One region of the Streptomyces sp. CA-111067 genome, then DNA from elsewhere that is predicted to be linked to it. Evidence: riboswitches for the same ligand, from Rfam matches in the RefSeq annotation. Region 1 holds a riboswitch; the other holds the start of a gene.
What was found. A riboswitch is a leader RNA that binds a small molecule or an ion and turns the genes downstream of it on or off. The one in region 1 is predicted to bind glycine.
Positions count from the first base shown of each region.

Region 2: linked by a shared signal. The riboswitch ahead of gcvT (glycine cleavage system aminomethyltransferase GcvT) and the one ahead of gcvP (aminomethyl-transferring glycine dehydrogenase) in region 1 are both predicted to bind glycine.

Region 1 is NZ_CP192103.1:8,370,996-8,378,741, reverse strand. It holds gene ACQPW6_RS36970 (glutamate--cysteine ligase) at 1-1,300, opposite strand, end outside; gene ACQPW6_RS36965 (hypothetical protein) at 1,794-2,381, shown strand; gene ACQPW6_RS36960 (DUF5999 family protein) at 2,667-2,873, shown strand; gene gcvP (aminomethyl-transferring glycine dehydrogenase) at 2,991-5,894, opposite strand; glycine riboswitch at 5,956-6,060, opposite strand; glycine riboswitch at 6,075-6,184, opposite strand; gene ACQPW6_RS36950 (PRC-barrel domain-containing protein) at 6,331-6,807, shown strand; partial or broken gene ACQPW6_RS36945 (DNA polymerase IV) at 6,834-7,746, opposite strand, start outside.
Region 2 is NZ_CP192103.1:6,832,916-6,840,661, forward strand. It holds gene glyA (serine hydroxymethyltransferase) at 1-255, opposite strand, end outside; gene gcvH (glycine cleavage system protein GcvH) at 335-715, opposite strand; gene gcvT (glycine cleavage system aminomethyltransferase GcvT) at 833-1,993, opposite strand; glycine riboswitch at 2,053-2,165, opposite strand; glycine riboswitch at 2,166-2,262, opposite strand; gene ACQPW6_RS30270 (enhanced serine sensitivity protein SseB) at 2,394-3,149, shown strand; gene ACQPW6_RS30275 (enhanced serine sensitivity protein SseB C-terminal domain-containing protein) at 3,283-4,059, shown strand; gene ACQPW6_RS30280 (DUF885 family protein) at 4,125-5,663, opposite strand; gene ACQPW6_RS30285 (thioesterase family protein) at 6,239-7,123, shown strand; gene ACQPW6_RS30290 (cysteine desulfurase family protein) at 7,334-7,746, shown strand, end outside.

The DNA.
Region 1 (7,746 bases):
CCCGGTCGGCGGGCTCGATGTCCCACGCGTCGAGGCCGGCCGCGGCGAGCGGCAGCAGTTCGTCCCTGATCAGGTCGGCGGCCGGCACCTCGACCAGGCCGCCGCGGGGCTTCGGCCAGTGCAGTACGGCGCCGATGCCGTACCGGCAGGCCGCGTCGAAGTTGGCCGCGGCCACCCCGAACGGCAGCCGGTGCCACACCGGGCGCGGCGCCTCGGCCAGCGCGCGGACCAGCCCGTAGTAGAAGGCGGCGTTGGCCACGACGTCGGCGACGGTGGGCCCGGCGGGCATCACCCGGTTCTCCACCCGGAGATGGGGCACGCCGTCCACCACCTCGTAGATCGGCCGGTTCCAGCGGTAGATGGTGCCGTTGTGCAGGCTGAGCTCGCGCAGCCGCGGCACTCCGCCGTCGTCCAGCACCCGGACCGGGTCCTCGTCGTCGCAGATCGGCAGCAGCGACGGGAAGTAGCGCAGGTTCTCGGCGAACAGGTCGGCCGCCGAGTCGATCCAGCGCTCCCCGAACCATGTGAGCGGGCGTACGCCCTGGGCCCGCAGCTCCTGCGGGCGGACGTCGGTCGCCTGCTGGAAGAGCAGCGGACGGGTCTCGCGCCACAGCTCCCGGCCGAACAGGAACGGCGAGTTGGCGCCGGCGGCGATCTGCGGGCCGGACACCGCCTGGGCGGCGTTCCACACGGCGGCGAACCGGCCCGGGGTGACCTGGAGGTGCATCTGGGTGGAGGTGCAGGCGGCTTCGGGGGCGATGGAGGCCGAGGTGTAGACGAGGTGCTCCACGCCCTGGATGTCCAGGGTGATGTCTTCGCCGCGCATCGCGAGGATCCGCTCGTTGAGCAGGGTGTACCGGTCGGCGCGGGAGAGGTTGGCGGAGACCAGGTCCTGTGCCTCCAGGGTGGGCAGAATTCCCACCATGACGATGTAGGCGCCCACCTCGCGGGCCTTGCGGTCGGCATAGCCGAGGCCGGTGCGCAGTTCCTCGGCGAGCCGGTCGAGGACGCGGCCGGAAAGCCGGTGCGGGGCAATATTAACTTCAATGTTGAACTGTGCCAGCTCGGTCTGGAAATCCCGGCTCGCGATGCGCTCGAGAACCTCTTCGTTCATCATGCGCGGCAGCCCGTCGGAATCCGCGAGATTCAGCTCGATCTCCAGGCCCATGAGATTGCGCGGCCGGTCGAAACGCCCCTCCTCCAACAGCCGCTCCAGCCCCACCAGACACTGCTGGAGCTTGCGCCGGTACATGCGGCGGTCGGACAGGTCGAACCCGTTGGCAACGACCTTCTCCCCCATCGGAGCTCCTTCCCGGCGCCGCTGCCGTACCTGGCCCTCATCGGAGGATGCCCACCCAAATGATCGATAACGCCATGAGGGACCTCCGGTACCCGCTAGGCTTGATGTAGCCGCCACCGGGGAACGTTCCAGTGGCACATTCGCCCGTCACCGCACCTGCGTAAAGCTCGCGTGAATAGCACCGGCGAGATCCGGCCGTCCGCGATGAGCGGAAATGACCGCGCCCGGCTGCTTAACCTGCGGGAATGCGGTGGACACCCTCGCCAAGGAAGGCGAATTCTCGTCTTGCGCGTAATACTGGCTGCGACTAGACGAAACACGGAGTGAACACGTGTCGTATAAACTCCGCGCACAAGGCAAAGCATCCGCCCTCGCCGGACGCGCCTGAGCAGGTTCCCCGCAGGCCGATCGGCCCCCGGTCGGCGAACCCGTCCCGGACCGTCCGCGCCACCGCCCGCCCGCACCACTGTGTCTCCCAGTGAGAGGCGACATCATGCCGCTGCTTGTACCCCCAGCACCTCCACCAGCACTGGTCAGCGTCCTGGCTGCGCTCAGCTCACCGTCCGCGGTCCTCGAAGCCCGTACCCCGGCACTGCGTGCCGCCGAAGGGCCGCTGACCCCCGAACACCCGCTGCCTGTCCATGTGTTCGAACCGGCCGCCGTCCCCGGTGGCCTGCCCCAGGCGCGGCTGACCGGCTGGCGGTTCCATATCAGGTCGGGGGAACTGGTGGCCGCCGCGGGCGAGACCGTGCTGACGCCTGACGGCTGGGTGTTCTCCCGCTTCTCCGAGGGACCGTTCCTGACCTCCACCGAGCGGGCGCTGCGGCAGGCCGATCTGCTGCCGACCGCGTACCAGCCGCACCTGCTGTCGGTGCCCGGGCTCTACATGCTGGCGCTGTGGCTGCACAGCGATCCGCGGGCCGACGCGGCCACCGCGCAGCCCGATCCGCTGGATCTGCTGGTGCCGCTCGCGCCGGCGCCGCCGGGCATCACCTCGCACCGGGTGCACCGGCTGGTGGACCTCGCCTCGGTGCTGAGCGTCCGGCTGGTGCCGCCGCCGCTCGCGGGATCGCCCGCCTGACGGCAGGGCCCGGCCTTCCGGTGCCCCCGCGACCGACCGGTCGCGGGGGCACCGGCGCGTTCGGCATATGCCGGTTCCGTCATGAACATGTGAGATACGCAACCACCCGGATGTGTGACGCGTCTCCATCGATTGAGCACAGCCTCGGTGAAATACCTGCGGATCCACGCCGGTAGAGCAACACTGAGATCGGCCGCACGCATGAACGGGGGGACGGAGATGAACCACGCAGACGACGCGACCAGCCGCACCACTCACCTACCGCAGCGAAAGACACCATCGACCATGTGCACACACGTACCGCAGTGCCCTACCGCAGAGTGTTCCGACCGTGAGGCCGCCTGCACCGTGGCCCACCACCCGGAGCAGGGCTGGAGCCTGCTGTGCAACGGGGTGGTGCTCTTCGAGGACACCGGCGAACTCCTGCCGGACGGGGAGATCATCGCACCGCACCGCCCGCTCGGCACCGAGCACATCACCACCGCGGCCTGACCGCCGCACCAGCCCGCCCAGCCGGTTCCCCTGAGTCCAGCGGAACCGGCTTCGTCGCGTCCGCGCCCGGTGGGACGGGCCGCCGCCGGCCGGAAGGCGCGGCGGCCGTCGCCTCCCTCAGCTCTCGTAGGCGTCGATCGGCGGGCAGGAGCAGACCAGGTTGCGGTCGCCGAAGGCGCCGTCGATCCGCCGCACCGGCGGCCAGTACTTGTCCGCCGGGCTGAGCCCGCCGGGGAAGACCGCCTCGGCCCGGCTGTACGGGTGCTCCCAGTCGCCGCCCAGCGCGGCCGCGGTGTGCGGGGCGTTGCGCAGCGGGTTGTCGCCGGCCGGCCAGGCGCCGGAGCCGACCTGGTCGATCTCGCCGCGGATCGCGATCATCGCCTCGCAGAACCGGTCGAGTTCGGCCAGGTCCTCGCTCTCGGTGGGCTCGATCATCAGGGTGCCGGCCACCGGGAACGACATGGTCGGCGCGTGGAAGCCGTAGTCGATCAGCCGCTTGGCGATGTCGTCCACGCTGACACCGGTCTCCTTGCTCAGCGGGCGCAGGTCGATGATGCACTCGTGCGCGACCAGGCCGCCGGGCCCCGCGTAGAGCACCGGGAAGTGCGGTTCGAGCCGCTTGGCCAGGTAGTTCGCGCTGAGTACGGCCACCTGGGTGGCGCGCCGCAGCCCCTCGCCGCCCATCAGCCGGACGTAGGTCCAGGAGATCGGCAGGATGCCGGCCGAGCCCCAGGGCGCGCCCGAGACCGGGCCGACGCCGGTGGCCGGGCCCGCGGCGGGCTGGAGCGGGTGGTTCGGCAGGTACGGCGCCAGGTGCGCGCGGACCGCGACCGGGCCGACGCCGGGGCCGCCGCCGCCGTGCGGGATGCAGAAGGTCTTGTGCAGGTTCAGGTGCGACACGTCGGCGCCGAACCGGCCGGGCCTGGCAAGGCCGACCAGCGCGTTGAGGTTCGCGCCGTCGACGTAGACCTGGCCGCCCGCGTCGTGCACGGCGGCGCAGATGTCGGTGATGTTGTCCTCGAAGACGCCGTGCGTGGACGGGTAGGTCACCATCAGCACGGCGAGCTCCGCGCGGTGCTGGTCGATCTTGGCGTGCAGGTCGGCCACGTCGACGTCGCCGTCGGCGCCGGTCCTCACCACCACGACCTTCATGCCGGCCATCACCGCGCTGGCGGCGTTGGTGCCGTGCGCGGAGGACGGGATCAGGCAGACCGTGCGGCCGGTGTCGCCGTTGCTCCGGTGGTAGGCGCGCACCGCGAGCAGCCCGGCCAGTTCGCCCTGCGAGCCGGCGTTGGGCTGCAGGCTGACCTTGTCGTAGCCGGTGATCTCGGCGAGCTGGTCCTCCAGGCCGCGGATCAGCGTCAGATAGCCCTCGGCCTGCTCCACCGGCACGAAGGGGTGCAGCGCGCCGAACTCCGGCCAGGTCACCGGCTCCATCTCGGTGGTCGCGTTGAGCTTCATGGTGCACGAGCCCAGCGGGATCATGCCGCGGTCCAGCGCGTAGTCGCGGTCGGCGAGCCGCCGCAGGTAGCGCAGCATCGCCGTCTCGCTGCGGTGCTGGTGGAACACCGGGTGGGTCAGGTACTCGTCGGTGCGCAGCAGGGCGGCGGGCAGCGCGTCCTCGGTGCCGGCGTCCAGCGCGTCGAGGTCGGCGCCGCCGTCCGCGCCGAAGGCGGCCAGTACCGCCGCGACCGCGGCACGGTCGGTGGTCTCGTCGCAGGAGACGCCGACCAGGTCGGTGTCGGTGAGCCGCAGGTTGACGCCGGCCTCGCGGGCGGCGGCCACCACCTCGGCGGCCCGGCCCGGCACCCGGGCGGTCAGCGTGTCGAAGTAGTCCTCGTGCACGATCCGCACACCGGCGGCCCGCAGCCCGGCGGCCAGCACCGCGGCGTAGCGGTGGGTGCGGCGGGCGATCTGCGCGAGGCCGTCGGGGCCGTGGTAGACGGCGTACATCCCGGCCATCACGGCGAGCAGCACCTGCGCGGTGCAGATGTTGCTGGTGGCCTTCTCCCGGCGGATGTGCTGCTCGCGGGTCTGCAGCGCCAGCCGGTACGCCTTGTCGCCGTCGGCGTCCACCGACACCCCGACCAGCCGTCCGGGCAGGTTGCGGGCGTAGGACTCACGGACCGCCATGTAGCCGGCGTGCGGGCCGCCGAAGCCCATCGGCACGCCGAACCGCTGGGTGGTGCCGACCGCGATGTCGGCGCCGAGCTCGCCCGGCGAGGTCAGCAGGGTCAGCGCCAGCAGGTCGGCGGCCACCGTGACGACCGCGCCGAGCTCGTGCGCCCGCTCGACGACCGGCCGCAGGTCGCGCACCGCGCCCGAGGCACCCGGGTACTGCAGCAGGACGCCGAAGATCCCGCGCTCGGCGGCCTCGGCCGGGATGCCGTCGCTCAGGTCGGCGACGACGACCTCGACGCCGGTGGGTTCTGCCCTGGTCCTGATCACCGCGGTGGTCTGCGGGAAGGTGTCGGCGTCGACCAGGAAGACCCCGCCCTTGACCTTCCCGACCCGGCGGGACAGCGCCATCGCCTCGGCGGCGGCGGTGCTCTCGTCGAGCAGCGAGGCGCCGGAGGTGGGCAGCCCGGTGAGGTCGGCGACCACGGTCTGGAAGTTCAGCAGCGCCTCGAGCCGGCCTTGCGAGATCTCCGGCTGGTAGGGCGTGTAGGCGGTGTACCAGGCCGGGTTCTCCATGACGTTGCGCAGGATCACCGGCGGGGTGAAGGTGCCGTAGTAGCCGAGGCCGATCATCGGGGCCAGCACCTGGTTGCGGTCGGCCAGCGCGCGCAGTTCGGCCAGCGCCTCCGCCTCGGTCCGCGCGGCGGGCAGGGCGAGCGCCTGCTCGCTCCTGATCGCGCCGGGCACCGCGGCGTCGGTGAGCTCGTCCAGCGAGCCGTAGCCGATCTGGGCGAGCATCTTGGCCTGCGCCCCGGAGTCGGGGCCGATGTGGCGGCGGTCGAACGGGACGCCCGCTTCGAGGGCGGCGAGCGGGGCCCGGCGGGAATTGCGGCGGTCGTTCATCGGCGGCGGCCTCCTGGTCAGTGACGACCTTCGGGGGTGCCGCGGCGCGGGCACCCGTACGGCCTCCCCCTCTGTCATCGGAACCTGAGAGCTTCACCGCCCCGGCCGGGGCGGCTTTCACCGTCGGTGAGGACACGTACCGGAAGGCGTTTCCGGAGCGGGTCCTGCTTTCCAGAGTGACCTGCCCATGCGGTACGGATGCCTGAGAGATTCCGGGGAGGAGTTGCTCCTTCGGCGTCTCCTGGGGCGGCGTCCTCGCGCGCTCCCTGAGACTCTCCCGCATGGGGTATACAGCCGGGATCAAGCCTACCAGCGCGTCGAACGAACGGGCCGGACCGGCCGGTCGGCGCGCTGAGCGGGCCGGTTCGAGTCGACACCGGGGCGGTTGTGCCTTTGGCTGGTACTCGACAGCCGTCGTCGTTTGGTTGGAGGGACCGTGCAGACGGACATCGATCCGCGCAGCCTGATCGGCCGCCGCGCCTTCGACCGGGACGGCGCGAAGATCGGTACGGTGGACGAGGTGTATCTCGACGACGCCACCGGCGCGCCGGAGTGGGCCGCGGTACGCACCGGCCTGTTCACCCGGGACGCGTTCGTGCCGCTGGAGCCGAGCCGGCTGGTCCAGGACGAGCTGCGGGTGCCGTTCAAGAAGGCGCTGATCAGGGACGCGCCGGACTTCGGCGTCGGCCGCCATCTGTCGCCCGAGCAGGAGCTGCAGCTCTACCACCACTACGGGATGGAAGTGCCGTCCGACGGTGTGGCGCCGCCGGCGCCCGCGCCCGACCGGGACTTCGGCGAGCTGGCCGGCGGCGAGCCGCCGTCCGGGCCGCCCTCGGGATCACCGTCAGGGCCGCCTTCCGGTTCCCCGTCGGGGTCGGCCTCCGGATCGGCCAACGGCGCCGACAAGAGCTGAACCGGCACGCTCCGCCCCGGCAGAGGCCCCTCGGGCACCAGTGGCAGCGGTTCGCTGTGCGACAGCCCAGGGTCGTCCACCGGGAAGGTGCGCACCCGGCCGGGCAGCAGGTCGGAGGGCACCTCGAAGCGGACCGTGACCCGCCCGACGCCGCTGCCCTGCACCCAGCCGGCCCCGTACTCGGCGTGCTCGACGTCCTGGCCGGGCAGCCAGCGGCGGCCGGCCCGCTCGGTCACCGGCGGCGGGGCCGAGGGCAGTTCGGGCGGCGCGGGCTCGCCGTCCGCCCGCTTCTCGTTCTGCGCCTGCGCGAACAGGTCCTCCTGGGTGAAGTCCGCCAGTCCCGCCACGCCCACCCCGAGCAGCCGTACGCCGCCGGTGGTGTCGACGGACTCGGCGAGCCTGCGGGCGGTCTCCCGTACGACGCCGAGGTCGTCGGTGGGCGCGCGCAGCGTCTCGGAGCGGGTCAGGGTGGAGAAGTCGTACCGGCGGACCTTGACCACCACCGTGCGCCCCGAGCGGCCCGCGCCCTGCAACCGCTGCACGCAGCGGTCGGCCAGCCGGTCGATCTCGTACCGCACATGGGCGCGGTCGGTGAGGTCACTGTCGTAGGTGTCCTCCACCGAGATGGACTTCACGTCCCGGTCGGCGACCACCGGCCGGTTGTCGAGGCCGGCGGCCATCGTGTAGAGCGAGGCGCCGTGTGCCTTGCCCAGCAGCCGTACCAGCTCCGATTCGCCGGTCCTGGCGATCTCGCCCACGGTGAAGATGCCGGCCCTGCGCAGGTGCTCGGCGGTGGCCGGGCCGACGCCCCACAGCGTGCGTACCGGCATCGGGTCGAGCAGTGCCTGCTCGGTGCCTGGCTCGACCACCACCAGGCCGTCCGGCTTGGCCTGCTCGGAGGCGATCTTGGCGAGCAGCTTGGAGCCGGCCAGGCCCACG
Region 2 (7,746 bases), 1.5 Mb from region 1:
CAGCGCCTTGACCCGGTCGATGGCGAGCTGCTCGACCACGTCCACGAACTCGCAGCCGCCGTAGTAGCGGCGGCCCGGGTAGCCCTCGGCGTACTTGTTGGTGAGCACCGAGCCCTGGGCCTCCAGGACCGCCACCGGGGCGAAGTTCTCCGAGGCGATCATCTCGAGGGTGGACTGCTGGCGGTGCAGTTCGGCGTCCACCGCGGCGGCGACGTCCGGATCGAACTCGTGCAGGGACTGGTTCAGCAACGACATGGGGTCTTCCTGGTGAGGGAGGGCGCGCGGCCGGGCAGAGGGCAGAGGGCAGTGGAGAGGGGAGAGAGGAGAGGGGACGTCAGCCGGCGATGAAGGCGTCGTACTCGTCGGCGGACAGCAGCTCGGCCGCGTCGTCGGACACCTTCACCTTGAACAGCCAGCCGCCCGCGAACGGCGCGGTGTTGACCAGCGACGGGTCGTCCACCACGTCCTGGTTGGCCTCGGTCACCTCGCCCGACACCGGCGAGTACAGGTCGCTGACCGACTTCGTCGACTCCAGCTCGCCGCAGGTCTCGCCGGCGGCCACCGTCGCGCCCACCTCGGGAAGCTGGACGAAGACCACGTCACCGAGCGCGTCGGCGGCGTGCGAGGTGATCCCCACGGTGGCGACCCCGGCCTCTGCGGCCGACAGCCACTCGTGCTCCTTGCTGTAGCGCAGGTCCTGCGGATTGATGCTCATGACGGAATCCTCCCGGATGTGTGGGTGCGCTCGCACGCGGGACCGCGGACGAGCTGAAGCCTAGAGAAGCAAAAGCCCAGCGTGCGCGGCCACCCGGGCCGCCCCGCCGGGGAGCGCTCAGCGCTGTCGCCGGTAGAACGGCAGCGCCACCACCCGGTGCGGCTCCCGCGCGCCCCTGATGTCCACCGCGACCCCGGCCGCGTCCGGCTCCGCGTACTCCGCGTCCACGTACGCCATCGCGATCGGCGCGCCCAGCGTGGGGGAGGGCGCGCCCGAGGTCACCTCGCCGATCACCGCGCCGCCCTCGCCCGTCACCGGGTAGCCCGCCCGCGGCACCCGGCGGCCCTCGGCGACCAGGCCGACCAGCTTGCGCGGCGGCTGCGCCGCGGCCTTCTCGGCCGCCGCGGCCAGCGCGTCCCGGCCCACGAAGTCACCGGGCTTGTCGAACTTCACCACTCGGCCCAGGCCCGCGTCGAACGGCGTGACGGCGGCCGTCAGCTCGTGCCCGTACAGCGGCATGCCCGCCTCAAGGCGCAGGGTGTCACGGCAGGACAGCCCGCACGGCACCAGGCCGGCCTCCCGGCCCGCCTCGGTGAGCGCCTGCCACAGCCGCTCGGCGTCGGCCGGCGCGACGAACAGCTCGAAGCCGTCCTCGCCGGTGTATCCGGTACGGGCCAGCAGCGCGTCCACGCCCGCGACGGTGGCCGGCAGCCCGGCGTAGTACTTCAGGCCGTCGAGGTCGGCGTCGGTGAGGGACGTGACGATGCCGGGGGAGGCCGGGCCCTGCACGGCGAGCAGGGCGTACGCGTCCCGGTCGTCACGCACGGCCGCGCCGGTGAAGCCGGCCGCCCGCGCGGTGATCTCGTCCAGCACCCTCTGCGCGTTGGAGGCGTTGGCGACGACCATGAACTCCTGCTCGGCCAGCCGGTAGACGATCAGGTCGTCCAGGATGCCGCCGTCGGCCGCGCAGATCATCGTGTAACGGGCCCGGCCGACGGCCAGCGCCGACAGATGGCCGACGAGCGCGTAGTCCAGCGCCTGCCCGGCCTGCGGCCCCGTCACGGCGATCTCACCCATGTGCGAGAGGTCGAAGAGGCCGGCCCGGGTGCGTACCGCCTGGTGCTCCTCGCGCTCGCTCGCGTAGCGCAGCGGCATGTCCCAGCCGGCGAAGTCGGTCATGGTGGCGCCCAGGCCCCGGTGCAGCGCGTCGAGTGCGGTACGGCGGGAAACAGGCGCGGCGGACTGCTCGGCGTGCGGTAGCGGCGGACGGTCACTCATCGGAAAATCTCCCAGGGATGGACGGCAGCGGGACATCGGGCCGGGTCGGGGTGACCCCGGCCTCCCCATCTGTCATCGGAACCTGAGAGGTTCACCGTGACCCCCGAGGGTCGCCGGTTTGCACCTTGGGTGGGGCGGGCCCTGGCCGGGTCCGCCCGCTTTTCAGATCTGCCTCGCCCGCGCGGTATCTGTGCCTGAGAGATTCAAGGGAGGACTTGCTCCTTCGGCGCCCGGCCCCGTCAGGGCCGGAACTCTCCCGCGCGGCCTCCAACGGCCGTTATGCAAGTTGTCCGGCCATCATCGCACGCGCGTGGCCGATACGTGCCCGGCCCGGCCCGCAGCCGCTAGGGTTTCCCGGCAGGACAGCCGCACAGGGGCACAAGGACGGACAAGGGTGGAAATGGAGAATCCGGCACCGTTCATATGGCCGGCCAACGAGCTGGAGGAGGTGCTGACGGCGAGCCTCGGCAACCCCTCGGCCGGGCCCCGGCTGCTGGAAGTGCTCGGCCGCTCCCGGGTGTGGGTGCCGCTGCCGAACGGCGGCGCGCCGGACGCCCGCAACCTCGATCTGCCCACCGTCGAGCTCGACGGCGCCCGCTACGTGCCGGTGTTCAGCTCCGAGCAGCAGTTCCGGCAGGCGGCCGACGGCATGCCCTGCACGATCGCGCCGGTGCACGAGTTCGCCCGCGGCCTGCCGCCCACCGTCGGGATGGCGGTCAACCCCGGCGGCGCCGTCGGAGTGCCGCTGCCGCCCGCCGCCGTCGCCGAGCTGTGCCGCCCCGACCGCGGCGCGCACCGCGAGCGCGGGCTGCCGCCGCCGCCCGGCGGCCGGGTGCGGCTGTGGGAGCCCGCGCCCGACGAGGAACCGGTGGACTTCCTGGCCGGCGCCGCCGCCGAGTTCGCCGTCACCCCGGTCGTCCTCAGCGCCCGCCGGGCGCTCGCCGTCGTGGAGGACGACCCGCCCGCGCTGTTCGTCGGGGTGGAGCTGGACCGCTGGCAGGAAGAGGACAGGGCCGCCGCGATGGACGCGATCGGCCGGGCGCTGGGCACCGTGCCGCTGACCTGGGCGGTGCACCTGATCCTGCTCGACGTGGCGCAGGATCCGGTCGGCGACTGGATGCTGGACGTGGTCCAGCCGTTCTACGCGCGCGGCTGACCGCCGCCGGACTGGCCGGAACCGCGACGCCGAGAGGACCGGTCGGCGTTCCGCCCGGGCGGCTCGACCTGGTTTGATGGCGAGCGGCGCACGGCGTGCGCCGGAGACCGAACGAGGGGAAGGGACGGTCCCAGTGATCGCGGGCGCGCAAGGCGGTGCGGCCCCGGCCGGCCAGGTGGAGCAGATGCTGCTCCAGGTGGCACCCGGCCGGTTCGACGCATACGAGAACCTGCTCGCCTCCCTCGCCGAGGGCCAGGTGTGGATGCTGCTCTGGCAGGGCGCCGCCGGTTCGGCCGACGCCCAGTACGGCAGCATGGAGATCGGCGGCCAAGGCTACGCGCCCTGCTTCACCTCGCCGCGCGAGATGGCCGCGAGCGGCTGGAGCAGGGAGCACGAGGTGGTCTCCGGGCGGGACATCGCGCTGACGCTGTTCCCCGACCGCTGCGGCCTGTGGCTCAACCCGCACGCGCCCGGCGGCGGGGTCGGCGTCCCGTGGGCCGACCTGCGCAGGATCGCCGGCGGCCTCGACCTGCTGCCCGCCGGCCCGTTGCAGATCGGCGAACCGTCACTCCAGATCCCGCAGTTCTACGCGCTCCTCGCGCAGGCCGCGCACCGCACCACGGCGGTACGGGCGCTGCGGCGCGCCTGGGTGCAGCCGGCGCTCGGCGAGCCGTATCTCGCGATCGGCGTGGAGGTCTACGAGGCCACGGCGCAGGCCGTAGAAGCGGTGCGGCTGATGATGCAGCAGGCCGTCGGCGGGGTGCCGGAGGGGCTGGCCGTCTCGACGGTGGCGATGGCGGACGGGTACGACCCGGTGGCGCTGTGGCTGCGGGCGAACGGGCAGCCGTTCTTCGACCGTGACGCGTACGGGGGCGGCGCGGCGTGGGGACAGGCGTCGCGCTCGTACTGACGGGGGTACGAGCCCGCTGACGGGCGTACGGGCCCGGCCCCGTACCGGCCGCCGCGCGTGCCGGTCTACTTCTTGTGCTGCTTCCCCGGCCCGTCCAGCGCCGCGTCCAGCAGGCCGAGCGGCGGGGCGCCCAGTTCGAGGAGCGCGGTGTGGAAGCGGCGGGTGGAGAAGTCCGCGCCCCAGCGGCGGCGCGCCTTCTCCCGCAGCCGCATGATCTCCAGCTTGCCCCAGGTGTAACGGCCGTAGCCGGCGTCGAACGTGCCGCGGCGGGCCTCGGAGGCGGCGGCGGTCCTGCTCAGGTGGGCGTCGCGGACGAACAGCGAGGTGGCCTCCTCCAGGTCCATCGCCCCGGTGTGCAGGCCGATCGCGCAGGTCAGCCGGGTGACCCGGACCAGCGCCTCCAGGGCGACGCCGATCGCGAACCGCGGGTCGGCGGCGCGGAAGCCCTCTTCGAGGCAGACCTCCTCCACGTGGTGCGCCCAGCCCTCGCAGAAGGCCAGGCTGTGCAGCATCCGGCGGACCGGGCCCTTGACCCGTTGCAGCGCCCTGCCGTGCGCGAAGTGGCCGGGCGCCACCTCGTGCACGGTGATCGCGGGCAGGCTGGTGCGGCTGAAGACCGTCAGCCACTCCTCGCGCTCCTCGGCCGGCCACTCCGGCTCCGGCGGGGTGACGTGGTACCAGGACGGCGCGCTGTCCTCGCCGGGCGCCGCCCACGTCATCATGGCCATCGCCCAGCGGCGGGACGGCGGGGCCGGGCCGACCAGGCACTCGCCGTCCAGGTACGGGGCGAGGCCGTGCTCGTCGGCGAAGGCGATGACCTCGGCGGTCAGCCGCTCCGCCGCCGGGATCACCTCGTCGGCGGACGGGTGGTCGGCGAGGAGTTCCGGGATCAGCTCGTCCACCGTGCGGCTGGGGTCGAGGGCGTGGCAGGAGTCGGTGAGGAGTGCGGTGAGGCGGGCGCGTTCGGCCTCCGCGGTGGCGGCCAGGGCGGTGAGGTCGACCTTCAGGCCCTCGGCGCTGCCCATCAGGGCGGCCAGCGCGGGGCCGCCGAGCCGCGGGTCGGGGTCGCCGGTGCGGGCGGCGCTCTCCAGGTGCTGGATGAGGCGGGCGTGCGCGGCCAGCGCGGCGGCCTCCACCGGGCCGCGGTCCGCGTCGAGGTCGAAGGCGAGGCCGTGGGCGGCGCCGAGCAGGGCGCTCGCGACGGGGGCGGCGACCTGGTCGAGGGAGGCGAGCGCGCCGGCGACCGCGTCGGGCCACTGGGCGAGATGCTCCCGGCGGGCCGCGGCGCGCTCCCGGCGGGAGGCGTACTCGCGGTCGTAGCAGGCGAGTTCGAGGTTGGACAGGTGCTGGTAGGGGTCGCGGCGGTGCAGTTCGAGGTCGCCGAACTGGACGCGGAGCGACTTCTCGAAGACGCGCAGGTGGGCCTCGTCGTGCTTGTGGGTCAGCCGGCCGGTGTCCCGCCGGGCGCGGTCGAGCGCGCCGAGCGCGGCGCGCACGCCGTCCGGCGAGAGGTCCTGCACCCGCCCGTCGTACTCGTGCCGCCCGGCCATCTCCCGCACCACAGGCATCATCAGGTCGCACACCGCGCGCAGCCGCTCATTCACCCCCCGACCGTACCCGCCCGCCTCCGGCGCGGTAGCGCCCTTTCCCCGTGCGCCCCGGGTGACGCGACTGTCCACCGCCCCGGCGGCCTGGTTCCCGCCGCCCCCGGACCCCCGGCCGGTGGGGGCTGGTGGCGCAGTTCCCCGCGCCCCTGGTGATGCCGGGGGCGCCCGCGGGCTCCGGCCCGGTGGGGTGGTTGCGGTCGCCGCCGGGCCCCCGGCCGGTGGTGGCTGGTCGCGCAGTTCCCCGCGCCCCTGGTGATGCCGGGGGCGCCCGCGGGCTCCGGTCCGGTGGGGTGGTTGCGGTCGCCGTCGGGCCCCCGGCCGGTGGTGGCTGGTGGCGCAGTTCCCCGCGCCCCTGCGGGCGCGTCCTCGCCAGGGGCGCGGGGAACTGCGCGACGAGCCACGGCGGTGGCGCGCCGGGCCGCCGGGGCGAGGGGGCTGGTGCTGTTGTTGCCGGGCCACCGGCCGGTGGCGGGCCTCGGGCCGCGGGCCGGGAAGAGGGGGGAGGCGGGCGGTGTTGACTTCGGCGGAACACGTTGGACACGTTGCTTCTACTGACGGGTAACATCTCACTCATGGCACTTGCAGCGACCCGCGCGACCCCCGGCGACAGCGAATTCGACCGCGACACCGCGGTAAAGGCCCGCCCGGGCGAGCCGGGCACGTATGACCTGGACCTCTCGCCCGGCTGGGTCATCGTCTCCGCCGTGAACGGCGGGTTCCTGCTCGCCGCCGTCGGCCGCGCGCTCCGCGCGGAGCTCGCCCAGGACGACCCGATCACGATCACCGGGCACTACCTGACCGCCTCGCTGCCGGGCCCCGCCGTCATCCGCGTGCAGACCGTACGGACCGGCCGCTCGCTGTCCACCGGGCAGGCCTCCCTCTACCAGTTCGACGCCGACGGCAACGAGGTCGAGCGGCTGCGCGTACTGGCCGGCTACGGCGACCTCACCGCGCTGCCCGACGACGTCCGCACCAGCGCCACCCCGCCGGAGATGCCCGGCTACGACGCCTGCGTGCCCGGCAACGACCCGCCGGCCGGCGGCCCGATCATCGGCTCCACCGCGCTGCTCGACCGGCTCGACCTGCGGCTCGACCCGGCCACCGCCGGCTGGGCGGTCGGCGCCCCGTCCGGCGTCGGGGACATGCGCGGCTGGCTCGGCCTCGCTGACGGCCGTGACCACGACCCGCTGTCGGTGCTCCTCGCGGTGGACGCGCTGCCGCCGACCGCGTTCGACCTGGGCCTCAGCGGCTGGACGCCGACCCTGGAGCTGACCGTCCACCAGCGCTGCCACCCGGCGCCCGGCCCGCTGCGGGTCGCCGTCACCACCCGCAACCTCGCGGGCGGCCTGATGGAGGAGGACGCGCAGGTGTGGGACACCAAGGACCGTCTGGTGGCCCAGTCCCGGCAGCTGGCGCGGGCACCCCGGGTCCCGTCCCGTCCACGGCCGGACGCGTGACACGCCCGTAAGGGCCGAGAAGCGAGCACGGGACGCCACCGCGCGCCGGACGGGCATGAGACGGCCGCGGTACGGGCAGCAGCGCCGTCGAACGGGCGGGCGCGGGCCTGCCACCACCGGGCCGGGGCCGGGCTGGGCCGCCCACGCTGACGTGGCGGTCGGACCACCTCGGCGAAGTGCCTCAGGAACCGACCTTAGAATCGGGGCACCATGGCCTACTTCGACCACGCCGCCACCACCCCCATGCTCCCGGAGGCGGTCCAGGCGATGACCGCCCACCTCACGGTGACCGGGAACGCCTCCGCCCTGCACGCCGCGGGCCGCCGGGCCCGGCGCATCGTGGAGGAGTCCCGGGAGACCCTGGCCGCCGCGCTCGGCGCCCGGCCCAGCGAGATCGTCTTCACCGGCGGCGGCACCGAGTCCGACAACCTGGCGGTGAAGGGCCTGTTCTGGGCCCGCCGGGCCGACGACCCGCGCCGGGTCCGGATCCTCGCCAGCCCCGTCGAGCACCACGCCGTCCTCGACGCGGTGCACTGGCTCGCCGAGCACGAGGGCGCCAAGGTCGAGTGGCTGGCGGTCGACGGCTACGGCCGGGTGCTGCCCGACACGCTGCGGTCGGCGCT